Regions from separate parts of the Methylomonas paludis genome, predicted to be linked through region 1. Evidence: predicted binding sites of a transcription regulator. Region 1 holds the regulator's gene; the other holds the start of a gene.

Region 1 (8,012 bases):
ATTGCCTGTAATTTGACCCTGTTGTTTGGCTTACACCAAGCGATTGCCTGCGCTGAAAACGGCATCACTTTGATTTCGCCGTTTGTCGGCCGGATTCTGGACTGGTATAAAAAAGATACCGGTCGTGATTCTTACCCAGCAGCTGAAGATCCAGGCGTATTGTCTGTAACTGAAGTTTACAATTATTATAAAAAATTCGGTTATAAAACCGAAGTAATGGGTGCCAGCTTCAGAAACATCGGCGAAATCACCGAACTGGCGGGCAGCGATTTGCTGACCATTGCGCCTTCATTGCTGGCTGAATTACAAGCTGTGGAAGGTGATTTACCGCGTAAACTGGATCCAGTGAAAGCGGCTGCGGCTGATATTGAAAAAATCGTTGTTGATAAAGCCACTTTTGACGCTATGCACGAAGCCAACCGTATGGCCAAAGAAAAATTGGCTGAAGGTATTGACGGCTTTACCAAAGCGTTGGAAACTCTGGAAAAACTGCTGTCGGATCGCCTGGCTAGTTTGGAAGCTTAACAGCTCCGCCTGTACTGAACGTTTCACGGCCTGGTACAGGCTTTATTCAAATGGGGATTGCCTAGCTCGGCAATCCCATCCCTAAGCTTAAGGTGAATGCATGTCTCAAAAAATATTAGACGTAGTTAAACCCGGTGTTGTTACCGGTGAAGATGTTCAAAAAATCTTTGCTATCTGCAAAGAAAACAAATTTGCCTTACCGGCAGTGAATGTAATCAGTACTGATACCATTAACTCGGTACTGGAAGCCGCTGCTAAAGCAAAATCTGCGGTATTTGTGCAATTTTCAAACGGCGGCGCCGCTTTTGTCGCCGGTAAGGGTTTAAAACTGGAAGGTCAACTGCCGTCCATTCTCGGCGCCATTTCCGGTGCTCAGCATGTCCACGCTCTGGCTGAATATTATGGCGTACCGGTGATTTTACACACCGACCATGCTGCAAAAAAATTATTACCCTGGATAGACGGCCTGCTCGATGCCGGCGAAAAACATTTTGCGGCTACCGGTAAACCGCTGTTCAGCTCACACATGCTGGATTTATCTGAAGAAAGTCTGGTAGAAAATATTGAAATCTGCGGTCATTATCTGGAACGCATGTCCAAATTGGGCATGACTCTGGAAATTGAACTGGGCGTCACCGGTGGTGAAGAAGATGGTGTGGATAACAGCGGTGTGGATCACTCATCACTGTATACCCAACCCGAAGATGTGGCTTATGCTTATGAGCAATTAAGTAAAATCAGTCATCGTTTTACTATCGCAGCTTCTTTTGGTAACGTACATGGTGTCTACTCGCCAGGTAATGTGAAATTGACTCCATCCATTCTGGCCAATTCACAGGCCTATGTCTCTGAAAAATTTGGCGTGCCACACAACACCCTGAATTTCGTTTTCCATGGTGGTTCAGGCTCATCGCCAGAAGAAATCAAGGAATCCATCAGTTACGGTGTGGTAAAAATGAATATCGACACCGATACCCAATGGGCAACCTGGGCCGGTATTAAAGATTTCTATCTGAAAAATGAAGGTTATTTACAAGGCCAGATCGGTAATCCTGACGGCCCTGACAAACCAAATAAAAAATACTATGATCCACGGGTTTGGCAACGTGCCGGCCAGGTTGGCATGGTAACTCGTTTGGAACAGGCGTTTCAGGAATTGAACGCGGTTAATACGCTGTAATTCCATGACTGGTTGACACAGCCTGAATAAAGAATGCTATTACCTAGGGGTGACTAATGTCACCCCTTTTTAGGTATATATACCTAATAATTGGGCTGCAAAAAATTATCGGTCGGCTTATTTTCAAAGGCATTGGTCGATTAAAAACAATTAAGGTCCCCTTAATTTAAATATTGATATTTTTATAAAAACGGTGTACCTTAAAAGTGCCTTAGTTGGCAAAAAAACCTTTCAATACACGGAGACGCATCATGAAAGCCAAGAAAATCGCTCTATCCCTAGCCATTATGGCATTTGCTTTTTCACCGCTGGCAAACGCTACAACCACTCATAACCTAGGTACTTTGTCAGGTATACCTAGCAATACATATATCAGTAGTGCAGACTCAGATACCAAATATATCTTTACTTCACCGTCATTAGCCTCTACTTTAAGCGGCACATCGACTTATTCTTTCACATTCGAAACTATCCTTAATCTTAATGGTCAAATCATTTCTGATACTACAGTGGGCTATGAATTAAGCTCTGTTGAAGTATTTAAAGGTAGCACTTTGATTGATACGGTTACCGCAACCAAAACCTTAATTGGTCCAAACTCCTATGATTACAGCGCTATTGTTGGCGACGTAAAATTAGAACCTTCCACTACCTATACAGTTGAAATTTTTGGTACTTCTTTCGCCAACTTTCCTTTTCAAGGTAACATAGCCATCAATGCTGCAGCTGTTCCAGAAGCAGAAGAATGGGCGATGCTGTTGTTGGGCTTACCTTTGATTGCTTGGGCATCTGGTCGTAAATCTGCTGTGAAATCATCAGTGGTTGCGGCATAAGCATTTGGTATATTGCACCACACAGTTGATTTAACTGTCTGACAGCAAGATTAACTGCTGGCATGATGCAAATCATGCTAGCGGTATTTTTTTATGACCGACACATTCGTGTCTGTTTGATTTTGCTAAAAATAGTGCCGAACCCGCGCCAAGCACACGGCCTCTTTGCTTGGCGCGTGGCACACGACCCTTCTATGCTCAATTCCCTGCTTTGTCATATTGACAAGATTTTGCCGAACTGTTAGCTTTGCCTAGCACTCCAGTATTTAGAGTGCCAATTGCTATGGTTGGGTATAAGTGTGATAAAAAGTCATGAATTAAACGAGCGATCGCTCTATCTGTTAAAAGCCCTGGTGGAACGTTATATCCATGACGGCCAGCCTGTAGGCTCCAGAGCGCTGTCCAAAGATCCACAAATCCATTTAAGCCCGGCCAGTATCCGCAATGTGATGGCCGACCTGGAAGATATGGGGCTGATCCATTCGCCGCATACTTCAGCCGGACGAATACCCACTGCCAGTGGCTACCGGATGTTTGTGGATAGCTTGCTGACAGTAAAACCACTAGCTTCTGCCGAACTGGATCAATTGCAACATGGTTTATGTATAGAAGCTGAAAAAATCACCGACGTTGTTGGCAAAGCCTCGCGTTTATTATCTGAGGTAACGCAAATGGCGGGCGTGGTCACTTTGCCGCGCCGTGAAAATGTGACTTTGCAGCATATTGAATTTTTGCCGATGTCCAATACCAGAGTATTGGTGATTTTTGTCACCGATGGCGATGAAGTGCATAATAAAATCATTCATACCGGCAAATTGTTCAGTCCTGCGGAATTGCAGCAAGCTGCCAACTATTTGAATTCGGTTTACGCCGGCCGCAGCCTGACACTCATTCGGCAATTATTGGTCAGCGATCTGGAAAATGACCGCGTTGCTGTCAATCAGGCTATGCTGGACGCGGTCAATATTGCTCAGCTGACTTTTGCCCAACAACCGAAAGACGATTATGTGTTAAGTGGCGAAACTAATTTAATGGGATTTTCGGAATTATCGGATATGGACAGGCTTAAGCAGTTGTTTGAGGCCTTTAACCATAAACGCGGCGTAATTCATTTGCTGGATCAATGTTTGGCTTCGGATGGCGTACAGATTTTTATTGGTGAAGAGTCCGGATATCGGGCCTTTGATCAATGCAGCTTGGTGACGGCGCCCTATTCTGTTAATGATCAAGTGGTTGGCGTACTGGGCGTGATAGGCCCCACCCGAATGAATTATCAAAAAGTGATTCCGTTTGTGGATGTCACGGCAAAATTATTGGGTGCAGCCTTGAATCCTAAATAAACTGCCCCCAACATTAAGGACAAACCAAATTTTGAATAATGGAGTTAACCATGAGTCATCAACAATCAAGCCACGAAATCAAACCAGAAACTGAAATACTGGCTGAAGTGCTTGAAGAATCCGTCAGTCCCGCAGCATCAACCGACCACGAAACTGGCACAGACCAATTGACCGACATCGCCACTTTGCAATTGGCTCTGGAACAAGCCCAAATTCAGGCCGCCGCCAATCTTGACAAGGCAATACGCACCCAGGCGGAAATGGAAAATCTGAAGAAACGGGTGCAGAAAGATCTGGATGACGAACGCAAATACGGTTTATCCAAATTCGCTAAAGAAATGCTCAGCGTCATTGATAGCCTGGAACTGGGTCTGCAAGCTGTCAGCGGCGATAGCCCGGAAGTGCTTAAATTCAAAGAAGGCAGCGAACTAACCATTAAACAATTTGAAACGGTTTTTGCCAAATTCAATATTGAAATTCTGGATCCGACTGGTCAACCTTTTAATCCGGAACTGCATCAGGCCATGGCCATGCAACCCAGTGCCGATCTGGCACCAGGCACCGTCATCACAGTATTCCAAAAAGGCTATACCATCCACGGCCGTTTATTGCGTCCGGCCATGGTGGTGGTTGCCAAAGCTGAAGATAAACCGGCTAATTCGACAAAAAATGATGAGCAGGCTTGAAAATTCCACGATCACCCGCATATCACTTACAACTTTAAACCTTACAAATTCAAGTCTGGAGCAATAATCAAATGGCTAAAATGATCGGTATTGACTTAGGAACCACCAACTCCTGCGTTGCTGTGCTAGAGAACGGAGTGGCGCGTGTCATCGAAAATAGCGAAGGCGCACGTACCACGCCTTCCATTATCGCATTTAGCGGCGACAACGAAGTCCTGGTTGGCCAATCCGCCAAACGCCAGGCCGTGACGAACCCGGAAAATACTTTGTTCGCTATCAAGCGTCTGATAGGCCGCCGTTACAAAGAAGATGCGGTACAAAAAGACATTAAAATGGTGCCTTATAAAATTATTGAAGCCACCAACGGTGATGCCTGGGTAGAATGCCATGGCCGTAAAATGGCACCACCTGAAGTGTCTTCACGGGTTTTGATGAAACTGAAAAAAGATGCCGAAGCCTTTTTGGGTGAGGAAGTTACCGAAGCGGTCATCACCGTACCGGCTTATTTTAATGACTCGCAACGTCAGGCCACTAAAGACGCTGGCCGTATCGCCGGTCTGGACGTAAAACGTATCATTAACGAACCGACAGCCGCAGCGCTGGCGTTCGGCATGGACAAACCCAAAGGCGATACCACGATTGCAGTTTATGACTTGGGCGGCGGTACTTTTGATATATCCATTATTGAAATTGCTGAAATTGAAGGTGAACACCAGTTTGAAGTATTGGCCACCAATGGCGACACTTTCCTGGGTGGTGAAGACTTTGACATGCGGATTATCGATTTTCTGGCCGGTGAATTTAAACGCGATCAGGGTATAGATCTGCATAATGATCCTTTGGCCTTGCAACGTTTGAAAGAAGCTGCCGAAAAGGCCAAAATCGAGCTGTCGTCTGCCGAACAAACTGATGTCAACCTGCCGTATATTACTGCCGATGCCACCGGTCCTAAACATTTGAATGTGAAGCTGACCCGCGCCAAACTGGAATCACTGGTTGACGAACTGATCGAGAGAACCAAAGGCCCTTGCCTGCAAGCTATTAAGGATGCCGGTGTATCCACCAGTTCAATTAACGATGTGATTCTGGTCGGCGGTCAAACCCGGATGCCGAAAGTGCAGGCTTTTGTAAAAAGCCTGTTTGGCAAAGAGCCGCGTAAAGACGTTAACCCGGATGAAGCGGTCGCGTTAGGTGCTGCGGTTCAAGCTGGCGTACTGGGCGGTGACGTGAAAGACGTATTATTGCTGGATGTCTCTCCACTATCCTTGGGTATTGAAACCATGGGCGGCGTGATGACCAAATTGATCGAAAAAAACACTACCATCCCGACCAATGCGTCTCAGGTTTTCTCTACTGCAGAAGACAGCCAAACAGCCGTGACTATCCATGTGTTGCAAGGTGAGCGGGAAATTGCCGCCGGCAATAAATCGCTGGGTCGTTTTGATTTACAGGATATTCCACCTGCACCGCGCGGTATCCCGCAAATTGAGGTATCGTTTGACATTGATGCCAATGGTATCCTGAATGTCTCGGCCAAAGACAAAGCCACCGGCAAGAAACAGTCTATTGTGATTAAGGCTTCCAGCGGTTTATCGGATGATGAAGTGGAACGCATGATTAAGGATGCCGAAGCTCATGCTGATGAAGACCGTAAATTGGCGCAACTGGTTTCGGCACGCAATAGTGCAGAAGGTATCATCCATGCCACGGAGAAGTCGCTGAAAGACTTGGGCGATCAGGTCGGCAGTGAAGAACGCAGTGCGATTGAATCCGCAATCAGTGATTTACATGCTGTTCTGAAAGGCGAAGATAAAGATGCCATTGAGGCAAAAACTAACGCTTTAACCGAGTTATCCGGTAAACTGGCTGAGCGCGTCTATGCCCAAAAAGGTGCAGCCGAAGCGGGTGCCGGTGGCCATGACAGCCATGCCGAACACGCAGCAGAAGCCGATCATGACGTGGTTGATGCCGAATTTGAAGAAGTTAAGGACGACAAAAAATAAGCGCCATGACCAATCCCGCCGCGAGTCGGCGGGATTTTCATGTCAGCTGTTATAATTTCACATCATTAACCAAACCTATATAACCGCCTGTAGCAACCGGCGGTTTTCTGAACTTATGGCAAAAGAAGACTTTTACAAACTATTGGGTGTTGAGAAAAACGCCAGCGAAGCCGAAATCAAGAAAAGCTATCGGCGCATGGCCATGAAATACCATCCTGATAGAAATAACGACAATCCTGAAGAAGCCGAAAAAAAGTTCAAGGAAATCAAGGAAGCCTACGAGATATTATCCGATGCTAAAAAGCGGGCGGCTTATGACCAGTTTGGTCATGCCGGCGTGGACCCATCCATGGGCGGCGGGCGCGGCGGAGCGGAAAGCTTTAGCGATATTTTCGGCGATGTGTTTGGCGACATTTTCGGCGGTGGTCGGCAACAGCGCAGCAGTGTGCAGCGTGGTGCCGATTTGCGCTACAACCTGGAACTGACGCTGGAAGAAGCCGTAGGCGGTACAGAAACCACCATTAAGGTGCCTGTGCTGGTTATTTGCGGAGAATGTAGCGGTTCCGGGGCTAAACCAGGCAGCAGCCCGGTCACTTGCAGCACCTGTCATGGTCATGGTCAGGTTAGAATGCAGCAAGGTTTTTTCTCAGTGCAGCAGACCTGTCCGACCTGTCGCGGAGCGGGTAAACAAATCAAAGACCCTTGCCCCAAATGTTATGGTCAGGGCCGGGTACAGGAAACCAAAACGCTGTCGGTCAAAGTACCAGCAGGCGTGGATACCGGCGACCGAATCCGTTTGGCGGGTGAAGGCGAAGCTGGGGTAAACGGCGGACCTTCCGGCGATTTATATGTGCAGGTGCAGGTTAAAGACCATAATATTTTCACCCGCGACGGCGCTCATCTGTATTGTGAAGTGCCTATCAGTTTCCCTACCGCCTGTCTGGGCGGCGAAATAGAAGTACCAACCCTGGATGGCAAGGTAAAACTGAAGATCCCGGCGGAAACCCAAACCGGTAAACTGTTCCGTTTACGCGGCAAAGGTGTAAAACCGGTGCGCGGTGGGGCAGTGGGGGATTTATTGTGCAGGGTGCAACTGGAAACTCCTGTACATCTGACCAAAGACCAGAAAGCCCTGATCGAACAACTGGCTGAGTCTTTAAGCGGTGGTGGTAAACACCATAGCCCACAAGAACACGGCTGGATGGATGGCGTTAAAAACTTTTTTGACAAATTGACGGGATAAACCATGTTACGAATAGCCATAGTCGGCGTATCCGGCCGCATGGGTTTAAGCCTGATCAAAGCGGTTGCCTTAGCCAAAACAGCGGAACTTAGTGTCGCTATTTCTCGCCCGGACAGTCTGGCTATCGGCAAGGATGCCGGCGAACTGGCCGGCATTGCCGCGCTAGGGGTTACAGTCAGCAATGATCTGGGTGCCGTGGTGG
Region 2 (8,012 bases), 970 kb from region 1:
ATGCATACCATCGCGTTTTTGGCTCAATCTGCTGCGATGTTCCTCTGTTCCACTGCGTTGCATCGAGGCTACGCTGTCTAGTTTTCAATAGAGTAAATGCTTACTCAAAAACCAACAAGCAATAAAAAAGCCCCGCCGCTAACACGACGAGGCTTCGCTTTAACGCTTTACAGCTAAGCGGAGATTACATCATGCCGCCCATACCACCCATGCCGCCCATATCAGGCAGCGCTGGGCCTTTGTTATCGGCTGGGCTGTCAGCAATCATGACTTCGGTGGTGATCATCAAACCAGCAACCGATGCCGCATTCTGCAATGCAGAGCGGGTCACTTTAGCCGGGTCCAGAATACCCATTTCGATCATGTCGCCATATTCGCCGGTTGCTGCGTTGTAACCGAAGTTACCGCTGCCTTTTTTAACTTCGTTCAATACCACAGAGGCTTCATCGCCAGCGTTGGTAACGATTTGGCGTAAAGGCTCTTCCATGGCACGACGCAAGATGTTGATACCGACGGTTTGGTCGTGATTTTTGCCTTCCAGATTTTCCAGAGCGGCTAAAGCGCGAATCAGAGCGGTTCCACCACCAGCGACAACGCCCTCTTCTACCGCAGCGCGGGTTGAGTGCAGAGCATCTTCAACACGGGCTTTTTTCTCTTTCATTTCAACTTCGGTGGCTGCGCCTACTTTGATAACGGCAACACCGCCAGCCAGTTTGGCCAGACGTTCTTGCAGTTTTTCGCGGTCATAGTCTGAAGTAGCTTCTTCGGCTTGTGCACGAATTTGTGCCACACGGCCTTTGATTTGTTCTTCATTGCCGGCACCATCAATAATGGTGGTGTTTTCTTTATTGATTTGTACGCGTTTTGCTGTACCCAGTTGGCTGATGTCGGCTTTTTCCAGAGACAGACCCACTTCTTCGGAAATAACGATACCACCGGTCAGAATGGCAATATCTTCCAGCATGGCTTTACGACGGTCACCAAAGCCTGGGGCTTTAACCGCAGAAACTTTAACAATGCCGCGCATATTGTTGACAACCAGGGTTGCCAAGGCTTCGCCTTCGACATCTTCGGCGATAATCAGCAAGGCTCTGCCTGATTTTGCTACGCCTTCCAGTACTGGTAACAATTCGCGAATGTTGGAGATTTTTTTGTCGTAAAGCAGAACGAATGGATCGTCCAGTTCTACGCTCATGTTTTCTTGTTTGTTAATGAAGTACGGTGACAGATAGCCACGGTCAAACTGCATGCCTTCGACTACATCCAGATCATTGTCCAGACCAGTGCCTTCTTCAACAGTGATCACACCTTCTTTACCGACTTTTTCCATCGCTTCGGCGATGATGGCGCCTACTGAATAGTCGGAGTTAGCGGAAATGGTGCCTACTTGGGCAATTGCATTGCTATCCACGCATGGAGTAGCCGCTTTTTCAATTGCGGCAACCGCAACTGAAACAGCCAAATCGATACCGCGCTTTAAATCCATTGGATTCATGCCGGCTGCCACTGATTTTAAGCCTTCGTTGACGATGGATTGAGCCAGCACAGTAGCAGTTGTGGTACCGTCACCGGCTACATCAGAAGTTTTAGACGCCACTTCTTTGACCATTTGTGCGCCCATGTTTTCGAATTTGTCTTTTAATTCGATTTCTTTCGCTACGGAAACACCGTCTTTAGTAATGGTTGGTGCACCGAAACTTTTATCCAGTACCGCATTACGGCCTTTAGGACCCAGAGTCACTTTTACTGCATTAGCCAAAATGTTGACGCCTTGCGCCATTAAAGTACGAGCGTCGCCGCCGAATTTTACGTCTTTTGCTGCCATTTCTTGTTTCCTGAAATTTTCTGAATTAATTGAAAAAGAGTGTGCCGGCTTAAGCCTAGCTCAATAATTAAGCTAAAATGCCCAAGATGTCTTCTTCGCGCATGATGATGTATTGTTCGCCGCCAACTTTGACTTCAGAACCAGAGTATTTGCCGAACAAAACTTTATCACCCACTTTGACTTCCAACGCACGCACTTGACCATTATCCAAAGGTTTACCAGCGCCCACTGCCAGAACGATACCTTCGCTAGGCTTTTCAGCAGCAGAACCCGGCAGGACGATACCGCCTGCAGTTTTGGTTTCTTCTTCTACACGTTTTACGACAACACGGTCATGTAACGGACGAATATTCATTAATATCTCCTATGTTCAGATTATAAAAAGGTTATAAAATTTATTAGCACTCATCTGCAATGAGTGCTAATAATATCCGGGTTTTGCACTCTGTCAAGGACTTTGGCATCATCTAGCCTTAATCCAGCCATTACATCAATATGAACGATCAACAATTACTTCGTTATAGCCGTCAAATCATGCTGCCGCAGATTGATATCGCCGGTCAGCAAAAACTACTGGCCGCCAAAGTGCTAATTGTCGGGGCCGGCGGTTTGGGCTCACCAGCCGCCATGTATTTAGCGGCAGCCGGCATCGGCCACATCTGTATTTACGATGACGATCAGGTCGATTTAAGTAATTTGCAACGTCAGATTGCTCACCACACTGTTGATATAGGGTTGGATAAAGCCATTTCAACCCTTAACACTTTAAAAAATATTAATCCTGAGATTAAGGTTCAGGCTCATAAAGTGCGCTTACAGGGTGAACAGTTGCTGCAGGAGGTAAGCCACGCCGATGTGGTGCTGGATTGCAGTGATAATTTTACGACGCGCTTTGCGGTGAATAGGGCTTGTGTGATGAACGAAACAGCGCTGGTGTCGGGTGCAGCTATTCGCTTTGAAGGACAAGTCAGCGTATTTACTCCCGGACTGAATGATAGCCCTTGTTACAATTGTCTCTATCAAAATGAGGGCGAGGAATTGCAAAACTGCGCCCACAATGGGGTGGTTGCCCCGATTACCGGGATAATCGGCAGTATTCAGGCTTTGGAAGCGATGAAATTAATCATGGCTATTGGTGATAATCTGACTGGCCGTTTGTTATTGTTGGATGGCTTGAATATGGAATGGCAAACCATGCGGCTGAAACGTAATCCCGCTTGTCCTACCTGTGGCTCCAACCATTAAACCGGTATGAAAAGCCGGGTTTCCCCGGCTTTTTCGCACTAAGCTGGGCGCTTATTTCTTTAACACCAACCCTTTTACCTTATTGATGAGTTTGCCAACCACGTTTAATAAAGCGGATTCGCTATCGCCGTGAGGCTCTATATTCCCAAACGGCTCTCCGTTTTTGGCGACATACCGGTAAATAAAATAACCCAATGGTGCAAATGCAAAACAGGCTATGACGACCATCAAGATTGCGAGTTCGATGATTCCAGACATGGGTACCTCCTCTAAATGACTTATTATTATTTTTGTCGCGATTCAGAATGTCACCAGCATTAATAAGCGCTTGATTGTGATTGCTCCGCTACTGGCGCTCAACACTTTCTGCGGCTATGTTTAATAAAAACTAATGACAATGAATAGTTTATTATTTTTTATCAAGGCCATAAGCCTCGTTGCTGACTATAACCCTATCGGTTTTAGGGTACAAGTAAAATTACTGCCCATGGTCTGCAACGCTTACGGGTACAGCAATTGAATGATGGATATATGCCTAAAAGAGATTTTTTCAGACATAAAAAAAGCCTCTACCTGGAGCGTAGGTAGAGGCTGTAGAGTAAGCAGTATAGTAGTAACTGCCTTAACAACGAGAAAAATTACACATTAACTGGGAATGGCATCACCTCCTAAATTAATAGTGCTGAATAAGGATGAAGCACAGAACAATGCCGTGGAGATAATAAACTCACCGGACATGAAACTGAGCACGCCTGATATCACTAGGAAACTAACCAGAATATCTTTGTAGCAATGACTGGATTTGTTCATTTTTATCACCTCTTTTAGTGATGATGTACACGCTTAAAATTAAGCCATTTGCGTGCCATAGCATTTTTTACCATTAAAAATCATAGTGTTAATGAATAACTGGCTTTCGATAAAAAATACTTCACTGATGCCATTGGTTTAATTAAACCAATCAATAGTGTGTATTACACCGCACCCGGTGTAAACAACCGATCTTGGCGGAGCGATTGCCGAATTAGTGCAGCTCACTATGTTTTATGCCATAGCCAAAGTAAATCACAAATCCCAGTAATAACCAGACAAACAAGCGTACCCAGGTATCAAACGGTAAACCTGCCATTAAGCCCAGACATACCAGGATACCGGCCAAGGGCACATAGGGCACTGCCGGACATTTAAAATGTCGGGGCAGTTCCGGATGACTGACCCGTAACACCCAAACCCCGCCGCAAACCAACACAAAAGCGAATAAAGTACCAATACTAACCAGTTCGCCCAATTTTTCTATGGGCATGAATCCTGCCAATAGTGCAACGGCTACGCCCACCAGTAAAGTGGATAGATGCGGCGTTTGAAATTTTGGATGAACCTGGGCAAATAGCGGCGGCAATAATTTATCCTTAGACATTGCATAAAAGATGCGACTTTGCCCCATCAGTAACACCAGCATAACCGAGGTTAAACCGGCTATCGCGCCTAATTTGATAATCGGCGACAACCAAAACATGCCGGTAAAATCGACGGCTAAGGCTATGGGTGCAGGCACATTTAATTGCGTATAAGAAACAATGCCGGTGAGTACTGCGGCCACCAGGATATACAATAGGGTACAAGTCAAGAGCGAAGCGATGATGCCTAACGGCACATCTTTTTCGGGATTGATGGCTTCCTGAGCTGCCGTGGAAACGGCATCGAAACCTATATAGGCAAAAAATATCACTCCGGCACCGGTTAATACCCCACTAAAACCAAAAGGGGCAAAGTCTGCCCAATTTTCGCTGTGAATATGTCCGCTTCCGGCAATAATAAACACAATTATCACGGTTAGCTTTATCAGTACCATAACGAAATTAAAGCTTGCCGACTGGCGAATACCGACTATCAATAATCCGGTAAGTAGTAATATGATTAAGGCTGCCGGTAAGTTTATGAAACCAGTGGCAGGATTAGCCAGATAGGCGGTGGTTAAGAATTCGGGCAGATGGATGCCGACAGAATTTAAAAAACTGGTTAAATAGCCGGCCCAACCTATGGCCACAGTGCTGCTGGCCAGCGCATATTCCAAAACCAAGTCCCAGCCTATAATCCAGGCCATCAGCTCGCCGAGGGTGGCATAAGCGTAACTATAGGCACTGCCGGATACCGGGATCATGGCAGCCAATTCGCTGTAGCACAATGCCGCCAAAGCACAGGCGATGCCGGCCAGCATAAATGACACTATGATAGCCGGCCCGGCATATTTGGCCGCCGCTATACCGGTTAGTACAAAAATGCCGGCACCAATAATAGCCCCCACCCCTAATACGATTAAATCTCTAGCCGTTAAGGTTTGCTTCAAACGGTTTTCTGCAGCGGTAAAGGCTGCTACCGATTTACATCTAAATAATTGTGGGGATAAGCGCATGGTTGTTGCCTGTTCCTGGTTGGTTTACAAAACTGTTTAGTTTATTTCGGGCTTATTGATGGCCCCATCAAACCGGGTCCCTGTGGTGATTGCATTCAAGAACTTGGCATCATGCAGCTTGGTCGCCGAAAAATCGGCGTTTGTTAAATCAGCACCGGCTAGATCTGCTCCGTCCATGTCCGCTGCAAACAAATCGGCATTTTGCAGATTGGCTTTGGCTAATTTAGCATGGCGCAGCATGGCCCTACCCAGCTTGGCATAGCTTAAATCGGCTGCGGTTAAGTCGGCACCTTTGAGATTGGCGCGCATCAGCCCCATAGACTGATTTTTCATATCTGCCGCCCAATCTATATGACTAAGGTTGGCATGGCTTAAATTGGCGGCTTCCATTACCGCAATAACCCGGCTGCCACTAAGATCGGCGTAGCTGAGATCGGCATGCATCAGACTGACGCCAAAAATACTGGTATTAGCCAAATTGGCATGATTTAAGTTGATGTTGGTCATGACGGTTAGATCCAGCGTCAGCCCTTGCAGATTGGAGTTGCTGAGATTGGCCCGGCGCAGATCGGCTCCCCATAGGTCGGCATTACGAAAATCCAGCCCCGATAAGTCCAGCTCGGTTAAGTCTTTACGGCGCAGATCGGCAGGATGCTGTTTATCCGCCGCCAGCAGCATTTGTTTAATCTGGGCACGGGTTAACTCGGCGGCATCTGCCATCATCGTGCTGAACCAGCATAGCACCAGTAAAACTTTACTGAGTGAAGAAAATTTCATAATAAATCTCCATGAGCTTATTTGTTGATGTTATTGTCAAGCCAGATTGGGATATTGCGAGATTACTGATAACTTTTCAATAATTTTTGTTAATGTATTGAAATGCGGCGACACTGACCTTTGTTGAGTTTACGCTATAAACTTGAGTATCCAGCAGCTAATTTACCCAGATTTTGCTGTTGTACCTGACTAAAATTTGACTGCCCACAAACCAGATCTCCGACTTGGCCAAGCGCTAAATTAAAATTGCCTTCCTCCAGCCAAGTGTATAAACTACTTATAAGCTTGAGTTTGGCCAAGCCGAAAATAAAAAATCTTTAGCCGGATACCTTCCATGCGAAGTTAAAATTCGCACTTGCGCTGTTGTTAGATTAAGCATTCCTTAGGCACAAAGCCATTACCACGCTCGTTAATGGTTTTTTAGCCAGCCCGTTTTAGCTTAGCCAAACAGGCTTAGCACTATTAGTCGTAGCCAAACCAAATTGGCATTCCTGATGCCTGTGATTTGAAATATGAGCTTGACCACTTTTCCCTTGCTTTGCTTGGCGGTTCCCGGCTGAATTTGGTATCAAGCTTTGTAATGACAGAGACATACATAGGTCTTAATCTATAAACTTTTGGTTAAAGTCAGATAAAAGGAACGTCGCATGAATACCAATAAGTCGTTCTCCAACTTCAAGCCTGCTTATTGTTCAGATAAACCAAAATTTAGCGTCCCTTTATATGGTCTGCTGGGCCTAACCGGACTCAATCTGGCCGAAACAAGCACAGCGCTGCTGACTACCTATCTATACCCCAACAGCATTGAACTGCCGGTATGGATGATCGGTTTATTGCAAACCCAGCCTATTTCTGTTGCCGTTTGTTTGATTGCCTGGCTGGTTTGGTTTGGCTTATTTCTGAAAAAATTTAATACCGCAAATGGACTTCAGCTTCAGAATGCGCGTCTACTAGATCGCAAGCGCTTGCTGCTGGATACTAACCCTTCGGTACTTTATGCCCATGAGGACGCTGTCACTTCTCCCTATCGTTGTACATTTATTACCGGCAATATTGAGAAAATGATTGGCTATACGTCTCAGCAGGTATTGGCTGACGCTGGTTTTTGGCAACAGCATTTGCATCCGGCCGATAAAGACAGAGTAATTAATGCCATTAAGGCCGCTGTTAACAGCGGCCTTAATGAACTCAATATCGAATACCGTTTTCATAAAGCAGATGGTAATTATTGCTGGATCCGTGACCATGCCAATTTGATTCGCAGCCCTGAAGGTAAGCTGGAATCGATCATCGGTTCCTGGATCGATATCAGCAATACCAAGTCTTATGAAAATGAGTTATTACGTTTGCGCATGGCGGCTGAAGCCAGTGTTGATATGATTATGCTGACGGATATCGACAGCAATATTGAGTATGTCAATCCCAGTTTTTGTGCATTCACCGGTTGGCAGTTTGACGAAGTGATCGGCATGACGCCACGCATATTAAAAAGTGGTAAAACACCTGTCGAACTCTACACGGCATTACACGAAACGCTGTTGCGCGGCGAACCTTGGCGCGGCCGCTTGCTAAACCGTCGTAAAAAAACCAAAACTTTCCCCATTGCCATAGCCGGACAAGCGGAACCACCTGATCCTAATCTTTATTGGGCCGAAGTCAGTATTACTCCCCTTAAAGACGATCAGGGCAGCATACTCGGCTATGTTTCGATTCAGCGCGATATAAGTGAACAAGTCCATATCGAAAATCAGT

Evidence for each region. Region 1 encodes HrcA, which represses chaperone genes, less so after heat shock. Its sites were predicted from a motif close to TNTTAGCACTCNNNNNNNNNGAGTGCTAANA; they were not measured.
Region 2: a site for HrcA is predicted at 2,222-2,252, ahead of groES (co-chaperone GroES). Genes of this name have one in related genera too.

Annotation. Positions count from the first base shown of each region.
Region 1 is NZ_CP073754.1:2,856,645-2,864,656, forward strand. It holds gene KEF85_RS12800 (transaldolase) at 1-525, shown strand, start outside; gene fbaA (class II fructose-bisphosphate aldolase) at 626-1,705, shown strand; gene KEF85_RS12810 (hypothetical protein) at 1,957-2,538, shown strand; gene hrcA (heat-inducible transcriptional repressor HrcA) at 2,838-3,878, shown strand; gene grpE (nucleotide exchange factor GrpE) at 3,929-4,564, shown strand; gene dnaK (molecular chaperone DnaK) at 4,636-6,567, shown strand; gene dnaJ (molecular chaperone DnaJ) at 6,683-7,810, shown strand; gene dapB (4-hydroxy-tetrahydrodipicolinate reductase) at 7,814-8,012, shown strand, end outside.
Region 2 is NZ_CP073754.1:150,843-158,854, reverse strand. It holds gene groL (chaperonin GroEL) at 185-1,825, opposite strand; gene groES (co-chaperone GroES) at 1,893-2,180, opposite strand; gene KEF85_RS00715 (HesA/MoeB/ThiF family protein) at 2,321-3,070, shown strand; gene KEF85_RS00710 (hypothetical protein) at 3,122-3,328, opposite strand; gene KEF85_RS00705 (hypothetical protein) at 3,716-3,880, opposite strand; gene KEF85_RS00700 (amino acid permease) at 4,095-5,483, opposite strand; gene KEF85_RS00695 (pentapeptide repeat-containing protein) at 5,520-6,260, opposite strand; gene KEF85_RS00690 (response regulator) at 6,908-8,012, shown strand, end outside.